DNA from 4 places in the Paenibacillus albicereus genome. Region 2 is predicted to be linked to each of the others. Evidence: riboswitches for the same ligand, from Rfam matches in the RefSeq annotation. Region 2 holds a riboswitch; each other region holds the start of a gene.
The links. A riboswitch is a leader RNA that binds a small molecule or an ion and turns the genes downstream of it on or off. The one in region 2 is predicted to bind cyclic di-AMP.

Region 1 (2,195 bases), 2.1 Mb from region 2:
GTCGCTTGCGGTCGGATATTCCCAGTCGATATCGATGCCGTCCAGCTTGTTGGCGCGGATGTACGAGAGGGCGCTGTTGGCGAAGGCCGTCCGGTTGGCGTCGGTGGAAGCGGCGCTGGCGAAGCCCTGCGAGCGGTCCCAGCCCCCGACGGAGACGAGCACCTTCAGGTTCGGATTTTTGCTCCGGAGCGTCGTCAGCTGAGCGAGCTTGGAGGCGTCTCCTCCGCTCACGCCGTTATTGACCGCATCAGCGAAGGCGTAGAACACATGCGTCAGCTTCTGGGCCGGCACCGTGCTCACATTGGGAAAATGCCAGTCGGCAACGTAAGCGCCGGTAATCTTGCCGCTCGGAACGCCGGGCGTCGGAGTCGGCGTCGGCGTGGACGAGCAGGCGCCGAGCGATTTCCAGGCGCCCCATTGGCCGGCCTGGTCCGGACGTTCGTTCGTCGTCCACCACTTGGCCTCGTACAGCGTGCTGGCGTACACGGCCTTCTGGCCGGCCGTGTAGACGGCGGAGGCCGACCAGGCGGCGACGCCGGTACAGGCATCCGCCGCATTGGCGGTCCGTACGGCGAACGAGCCCGGCAGAATCGAGACGATCAGGAACGCGGCGAGCAGCAGCGCGCGCAGCGCCGTGAAGCGGGGCTTGTTGAAGCGGGAAGTTGCGGACATGAGAGTCCTCCTTTTTGGATGAGAGATGAAGGCAAGAAGACGGCTTCGGCGGCTGGCCTCCTTTCGATCGGAAGGTGCCATTATTATCCTATTAAATACATACTGCAAAAAGGATATTTTCACAGAGTCGGAGGGGGAAATATCCATTTCTTCCTCTAGGTAGGAAGAACGAGAGGGAAATCGACGCGATTCGATGATATGGGAGAAAGGGCCTATTCCGATTTATGAGAAAAGTAAGGGATTTGATGAGGGACTTCTAATAATTCCTAGGCAGGGATTCGACACGAAACTACGAATATTAACCTTTACCAAAATTTATGAATCATCGTGCCGAATTTTCGAGGAGAAAAACGGGGGAACCATACCGGGTGAATGAATCTTGCAAGAGAGGATTCTAGGGAACCTTCAACCGAACCCACAGCTAACTTCGTAGGCATCCGAAGGGAGAAGCAACTCGTGAAGAAAGTCATCTTATCCATGCTCAGCCTGTTCATGCTTCTGACGTTCAGCACCAGCGCGTTCGCGAATACGCCGGATCTCGACAGCGCGATCAAGAAAGTCATCGGCACGCCTTACAAGTACGGGGGCACGACGACGGCCGGCTTCGACTGCTCCGGCTTCATCCGTCACATTTTCAACCAGTTCGACGTCAAGCTGCCCCGCACGTCCAAGTCGCAGGCTCAGATCGGCTCGAAGGTGGACAAGGACGACCTTCGTCCCGGCGATCTCGTGTTCTTCAATACGAGCGGCCGCGGCATCTCGCATGCCGGCATTTACGTCGGCGACGGCAAGTTCGCCCACTCCTCCAACAAGGGCGTGCGCTACACGAAGCTGAGCGAATCCTACTACGCCAAGCGGTACGTCACCGCCCGCCGCGTCGTGACCGGAGAGGACTACAGCAAGTTGATCGGCGAGGATGACGGCGAGGACGTCGCCGGCGAGGAATAAGAATCACAGGCGAGGTCCCGGCAGCCAGGCTGCCGGGGCTTTTTGCGACTTCGGGCAGGCGGTGGCGGCGTTCATCCGGCTCCCTGGCTGCTGAGTGGAAGCGGGGCTTGATGCTCCATGCCACAGAAATAGAAAAAGCGCCGAAGCGGCCTGCCTAGGCGGGCTCGTTGTTTTCGGCCAGAAGGAGGCTGCGATCATGAAGCTGCAAGGCATCAATCATCTGCTGTTCAGCGTCTCGTCGCTGGAGCGGTCGATCTCGTTTTATCGGGAGGCGCTCGGCGCGAGGCTGCTCGTGCGCGGGCGGACGACCGCCTATTTCGATCTCGACGGACTGTGGCTGGCTCTGAACGAAGAAAAGGGTCTTCCGCGCGAGGAGATCCGGCTGTCGTACACCCATATGGCCTTCTCTGTGAACGAGGAGGACTTCGACGAGGCGTTGTCCCGGCTGCGGCGCATCGGCGCGGATATCCTGCCGGGGCGGGAGCGGGACGAGCGGGACCGGCGTTCGGTCTACTTCGCCGACCCGGACGGACACAAGTTCGAATTCCATACCGGCACGCTGGCCGACCGGATGG
Region 2 (2,195 bases):
GGCCGGGCTCGCCGCGCTTGTCATTCAGCAAGGCTATCATTTCGTCCGTACGCTGATCGACGTCTGGATCCTCTCCTCGCAATTCAGCTGCTGGTCCGACAAGCCTGATTCCGGCGGACGTCAGGTTAGTTGACAATCTTTTATCGTCAAGCTATAATCGTGTAAATTCTCTGACAATTTCGTCTTGTTTTTCGGATTCCGATACGGTGTATATAACATCCAGGCCGGAAGCCCAGCGCATCTCCGCTCCGGCAGCGCCCGCAAACACCAAACCTTCATCTGCCGTTGATCTGACGATCATCATCCGCAGCTTTAATGAAGCATAGAAGCCCACGAATGCAGGACATGCTAGAGGAGAGTTTCAATCCAGAGAGAGAGGAAAGAATGAAGATGACTGAAAAAATCTACGCCTACTACGAGCAGCTGCACCAAGCGACCGGCGACCTGCTGGACCGCGCCGGCGCCTATCGCAACGCTCAGGAGCTGGAGTCGCTGCAAAGCGAGCACGCCCGCCTGCGGCCGGAAGGGCTCGACCTCGGCGAGGCCGAGCTGACGAGCTTGATGGGCATGCGCACGAAGCTGCTCACCCTGATGGAAAACTCGCTGTACACCGCCTGATCCGGATCGGATCCCGCCGGCGCGGATGACGCGCCGAATGTGAAACGCCCCTTGCGAGGGGCGTTTTTTTTTGATGGTTCGAATGGAGCGAATACGGACGGGGCGAGGCGCCGTTCGACTCGCGCTCCCGAAGCAAGCGCTGTCAATCCTCTTTTTGAACATGAGAATTATGAGAATATGTCGGGAAAGGGAGGAAAATAGCTTAAAGAAAAGAATACCACTTCCAGAAGAAGTTCAAACATGCCGAGTTCCATGAACATGGAAACGGGGGAACCATCTATAGGGTGAATTGATTTCGCCCTCCTCGCCGCAAGGCAGGAAGGCCGGAGAAATCATAGGGAACCTTCAACCGAACCCCACAGCTAACCTCGTAGGCTCTGGAAGGAGCACCACAGCTTTGAAGAAGAAAGCCGCAGCAATCGTACTCGGACTTGCCCTGCTGTTCACCGCAGGCGCGCAAAGCGCATCGGCAGGCTCCAAAATGGATGGCGTCATCAGCGGCGTCATCGGCACGCCGTACAAAGCGGCGGGCACCACCTCGAAAGGCTTCGACTGCTCGGGCTTCACGTCCTACGTGTTCAAGCAGTTCAAAGTCTCGCTCCCCCACTCGTCCGCGGCGCAATCGGCCATGGGCAAGAAGGTCGCCAAGGACGACCTGAAGGCGGGCGATCTCGTCTTCTTCAATACGAGCGGCAAGGGCGTCTCCCATGTCGGCATCTACGTCGGGGACGGAAAATTCGCCCACTCCTCCTCCAGCCGGGGCGTGACGATCAGCGAGCTGAGCGAGTCCTACTACGCCAAGCGCTACCTGTCGGCCCGCCGCATCATGGACGACAAGACGTTCGAGAAATTCGCGGACGAAGCCGCCGACCAGCCGGACGGCGGTCCGGACGTCGACTAGAGCCTTTCGAGCACGGCCGAGCAAGCCGCAGCAAGCCTCCCCGGAGCGCCTGCTGCGGTTTGTTTGCTTTCGGGCCGGGTATTACGGAGAAGAGCATGACCGGCTGCGTCCGGTCCAAGGAGGCACATCCATGTATCTGTTCATCCACCGCAAGGACCTCCGGGCGGGCGATCTGCGCGCGTTCGACTACGCGGCCAGCCTCGGCATGCCGGGCATCCATGTCCTGATCCTCGATCCGGCGCTGCTCGGAGACGGCCGCGCCGCGTCTCATCCGGGACGGCACTTCCTGCGGACCGCCGGGATGCTGCGCCAGGACTACGAAGCCCAGGGAGCGCGGCTGCATCTATTGCATGGCGACCCTGCCCGAGTGGTGGACGAGCTGCTCGAGCGGGAGCCGATCCGGGAGGTCGTCGTCACCGCCGACCATACGCCTTACGCGCTGCGGCGGGACGAGCGGCTCGCCGCCGTCTGCCGCGGCCGGGGCGTTCGCTGGACGGCGCTGGAGGATGTGCCGCTCGCCGATCTGGACGAGTTCCAGGAGCATACGGGAAGAAAAGAGCCGTACCGCGTGTTCACCCCGTTCTACCGGGCTTGGAGCGGCTATGTCCGCTCGCGGCTCGCTCCGCCCCCGGGCGTACGCGCGGGAGAGCTGCCGACGGCCCCGCTCTCGCTTCTC
Region 3 (2,195 bases), 1.5 Mb from region 2:
CCGCGTAGGAGGCAGGAACCTCGTAGACGGGCTGGAATCGCGTCAGCCGGCCTTCGCCCTCGAGCCGCTCGCCCTCGGCCAGGACGGTCAGCCTCGCTTCTCCGACGGTGATCCCATCGGCCTCGTAGCGGACGGAGTCGCCTTCGCCGGCGAAGGCGCGGCGGAGCTGGCCGATCCCGAGCTCGTCGGCCTGCCGCTGCACAGTCCGGTCCAGGGCGCCGCCCTCCAGCGGGGAGCCGCTGCTGTCGCCGCCGGACGGCTCGAGCAGCTGCTTCCAGCCGACGAGCTTGCCGCTCGTCATGCCGATCTCGACGAGCAGCCGCCGGCCGTCCTCGAAGTTCTGCGTCACCTGCCATAGATCGACGGGCACCTTGAGGCCGGCGCTGCTGTCCATCGTCTTGCCCAGCTTCTCCTTGGCGACATAGCCGGCCATCAGCCGGTCGGCCTGATGCACGGCATGGGCGTTCTGCGGAAGCGACCCCAGCTGCATCTGGGCGAAGTCGGCTGCCGCCGCCAACGCCTGCTCGCGGCTGACCGGATGAGCCGGCTCCATCTCCTCGCCGAGCCCCGCTGCCGAAGGGATGACCTGCAGCAGCAGGAATAAAGCGGCTCCGATCGCGCCATACCATACGTACCTTCGAAAAGCTTGATCGAGACGGGATGAATTCATTGAAGTCCTCCTTGCTGATGGCGCTGCCTGGTTGGATCCATGGTTTAACCTTACCACAGCGGCTTTCCTTTTATCCATGCCGCCCGGGCGTGCGGACGAGCCAGCGGCCAAAAGAGCGAGCGCGATGGGGATAGCATCCGCCGCAAAGTCCGCCAGCCCCGAATAACGAAGCAAATCGGCCGCCATCGCCCGCCGATGCGTTTGGTAACCTGTCCTTTATCCTATATAATCAAATCCGATCCTATAGAACTTTAAACTGCCGAATTCCGGACGATGCGCCGGAAGCGGGGGAACCAGCGCGGACGGCCGCTCGAGCAGCTGCCGTCCGCAGGGGTGAATGCCGCCGGGGACATGCCCCGGCGGTTAGGGCGGCCGTCACGCCCGAATCCGTCAGCTAACCTCGCAGGCTTCATGACAGGACTCACACAGGCGCTGGGCACCGGGTGTTTCCGGTGCCTTTTTGTCGTGTTCAAAAAAAGGAGACTTCCCGCCTATGACCGCATGGAGGCTGCAGCTCAAGCAGCTGCTCATCCCATCCCCGCCGCGGATTCTGATCGCCGGCTTCGGGCTCATCATCCTGCTCGGCTCGCTGCTGCTCATGCAGCCGTTCGCCACTGCGGACGGCCAGGGGACGCGCTGGATCGACGCCCTCTTCACCGCGACATCCGCCACATGCGTCACCGGCCTCGTCGTCGTCGACACCGGGACGCACTACTCGATCGCGGGACAGCTGATTATCCTGCTGATGATCCAGGTCGGAGGTCTCGGCTTCATGACGATGGCGACGCTGTTCGCGCTCGTGCTGCGCAAGCGGATCTCGCTCAAGGACCGGCTGCTGCTGCAGGAAGCGATGAACCAGGGCTCGATGGAGGGCATCGTGCGGCTGATCCGCCGCGTCCTGCTCTACTCGCTCGTCATCGAAGGCTGCGGAGCGCTGCTGTACGCGATCCGCTTCCTGTACGACATGCCGATCGGCCAGGCGGTCTACTACGGCATCTTCCATGCGATCTCGATGTTCAACAACGCCGGCTTCGACATCATGGGCGAGTACCGCAGCATGACCGCTTACGTCGCGGATCCGCTCGTCAATCTCGTCACCGTCTCGCTTGTCATCCTGGGCGGGCTCGGCTTCATCGTCCTGTCCGATCTGGTCGACTTCCGCAGGCAGCGCCGGCTGACGCTCCACTCCAAAGTCGTGCTGCTGGCGACCGGCGGGCTCGTATCGCTGGGCACGGTCGTCATCTTCCTGTTCGAGTACGGCAACCCCGGCACGATGGGGCCGCTCGACCTGGGCGGCAAGCTGCTCGCCTCGCTGTTCCAGTCGGTCGCGACGCGCACCGCCGGCCCGAACTCGGTGGATATCGGAGCGCTTACCCAGGCGAGCCTGTTCTTCATGATTATCCTCATGTTCATCGGAGCGTCGCCGGGCTCGACCGGGGGCGGCATCAAGACGACGACGTTCATGACGCTCGCTGCGGCGATGTGGGCGATGCTGCGCGGCAAGGAGGACATCGTGCTGTTCCGC
Region 4 (2,195 bases), 220 kb from region 2:
GCGGGATGACGTCCGGGTCGACTGCAATGGTGCGCCCTTCGGAAACTTTTGCTCCCGAGGCGGTGATGCCGTAACCGGGATCGCCCTTGGATTTGCCTGTAGAGGCGAATCCGGCGGTATACGCGGTCAGGGTAACGTTCGTAAGAACTTTCTTCGCTTTGAGATTGAGACCGGATTTGGTCTGAGCTGCAGTCGGAGATGAGGATGCCGCGGTCAGGACCGCTGGTTTCGGTTTAGGCTTTTCCTTGGTTCCCACCGCCACGACCTTGCTGACGGCTTGTTTCTCCATGGATTTGGCGAGCAGAGTCTTCGTGACCAGTTTGCCGTCCTGGTACACCTTTTCGAAGGTTTTGACGAGTTGGCCGTTCTGGCCGGACTTCACCATCTTGAGCTGCCCCTTTTCCAGGGTAGCGTCCTCCTTGCGGACGACGGTGAACGGAATGTCGTGCGTGGTCTTCATTTGATGCTTGTCGATCCTCATGACGCGGATCGTCATATTGGCTTTCAGCTTGGTTTCGGAGCTTGGGAATATTTTATCCTGCTCCCGAACGTCGATATGGGATTCTCCGATCGCCGCTTCCACGGTCTTTTTGGTGGTCTTTACCTGCAGGGTCTTGCCGTCGGCAAGAATCGTCACCGGCACCGCCTGGTCGATCACGATGCGGTCGCCTTCCTGGAGCGCGGCCCCGAGCGGAGTCGACATCTCGTCATGCGGTCCGACCGCGATCGCCTGCTCCTCCAGCAGCTGCTGGAGCGAGGAATGGCTCGTGCTTACGATTTTTTCCTGCCCGTTCAACACCAGAGAGACGCTTTTTTCCGACGTCCCTTTCAGCAACACCAAAAACATGAAAGTCATTGCGAGTGAGATCGTTAAGCTAAGGATAATCAAACGCAGGTTGTCATGCTTCCATCGCCATTGGAAAGACTTGCTGGATGATCGTTGTACATGGGTTTCCTTTAAGGGGATAGCGCCCACTTCTTCGGTCCTCCTTACATAGCCCCGCCGCCTCGTGTACCACATGATAATTCAAGACGCGACTATTAGGTTTTGTACGTGCCGAGCAGCACGCCGCTGGCAGCCTCGCCTCACCTCCACCGTTAACCCTATGTCGACGTATAATTCATTATTCAAACAAAAAGAAGCCGTCGACAGAGGATCTGTTTCGTGGCTTCCCGGGTGGTCACGATCAGGTGGAAGTGGAGCACGAGGTTGATCTCTCTTATATGCGCTTACGAGGTTAGCTGACGGGTTCGGGCAAGAGAGCTGCCCTATCGCGGCCGGACCCTGCTCATGGTCCCGGCGAATTCACCCCTGGAAAAGTACAGCTTGTCCGGCATCAAGCGACATCCTAACGCGATGTGCCGCTTGCTCCTTTTCGGCTGCATTGGTTCCCCCGTTCTCCCCGATCAGGGAGATTAAGCGTATGATGAACATTCTGCATCACTCAAAGCTCTGTGTTGAATCATACCGTTTCCTTCAAGCGATTGTAAAGACACGATAAAATCCTCTGAGATTCAAAATCGAGGGTTTTCGGACGATGGCGGATGATTTGGCTAAGGAAAGGCCAATTTTTCTCGTCTACAAGCCTTTTTTCAACCGATATCACGCCATTTTAAGAAATTTGGAAACATTTTCTTGCATTTGCCGAAGTGATGGAAACGATTTCTTCTACAGATTTACCTTTTATTTCCGCCGCTGTTTCCGCTACAAGAGTGACGAACGAGGACTCGTTCCGCTTGCCCCGATGAGGGTGCGGAGCGAGATAAGGGGAGTCCGTTTCCAGCAGCAGTCGGTCCAGCGGCACTTGCGCGAGCACCTCTTTGGGGACCCTTGCATTTTTGAAGGTGACCGGTCCGCCGAACGAGATGTAGAAGTTCATGTCGAGGCATTTCTTTGCCGTTTCCCAGCTGCCGGAGAAGCAGTGCATGATGCCTCCCACCTCGTCCGCCTTCTCCTCCCGGAGGATGCGGACGACATCCTCGTGGGCGTCGCGGTTATGGATGACGATCGGCTTGCGGCAGCGCTTGGCGATGGCGATCTGGTCGCGGAACGCCTGCTGCTGGACTTCCTTGGGAGAAGTATCCCAGTAATAATCCAGACCGATCTCGCCGATCGCGGCGACCTTCGGATGGCTCATCAGCGATTCGATCCAAGCCAGGTCTCCCTCGCGCAGATCCACCGTATCGGTCGGATG

Region 1: another riboswitch for cyclic di-AMP. It lies ahead of HGI30_RS14710 (C40 family peptidase); the one in region 2 lies ahead of HGI30_RS01110 (C40 family peptidase).
Region 3: another riboswitch for cyclic di-AMP. It lies ahead of HGI30_RS17760 (TrkH family potassium uptake protein); the one in region 2 lies ahead of HGI30_RS01110 (C40 family peptidase).
Region 4: another riboswitch for cyclic di-AMP. It lies ahead of HGI30_RS00140 (resuscitation-promoting factor); the one in region 2 lies ahead of HGI30_RS01110 (C40 family peptidase).

The regions. Positions count from the first base shown of each region.
Region 1 covers NZ_CP051428.1:3,310,415-3,312,609, reverse strand. The annotation lists gene HGI30_RS14715 (glycosyl hydrolase family 18 protein) at 1-672, opposite strand, end outside; cyclic di-AMP (ydaO/yuaA leader) riboswitch at 991-1,124, shown strand; gene HGI30_RS14710 (C40 family peptidase) at 1,129-1,620, shown strand; gene fosB (metallothiol transferase FosB) at 1,817-2,195, shown strand, end outside.
Region 2 covers NZ_CP051428.1:243,880-246,074, reverse strand. The annotation lists gene HGI30_RS01120 (hypothetical protein) at 1-133, shown strand, start outside; gene HGI30_RS01115 (hypothetical protein) at 391-618, shown strand; cyclic di-AMP (ydaO/yuaA leader) riboswitch at 850-1,010, shown strand; gene HGI30_RS01110 (C40 family peptidase) at 1,016-1,519, shown strand; gene HGI30_RS01105 (cryptochrome/photolyase family protein) at 1,650-2,195, shown strand, end outside.
Region 3 covers NZ_CP051428.1:3,958,519-3,960,713, reverse strand. The annotation lists gene HGI30_RS17765 (CPBP family intramembrane glutamic endopeptidase) at 1-670, opposite strand, end outside; cyclic di-AMP (ydaO/yuaA leader) riboswitch at 918-1,093, shown strand; gene HGI30_RS17760 (TrkH family potassium uptake protein) at 1,164-2,195, shown strand, end outside.
Region 4 covers NZ_CP051428.1:27,048-29,242, reverse strand. The annotation lists gene HGI30_RS00140 (resuscitation-promoting factor) at 1-976, opposite strand, end outside; cyclic di-AMP (ydaO/yuaA leader) riboswitch at 1,213-1,433, opposite strand; gene HGI30_RS00135 (TatD family hydrolase) at 1,614-2,195, opposite strand, start outside.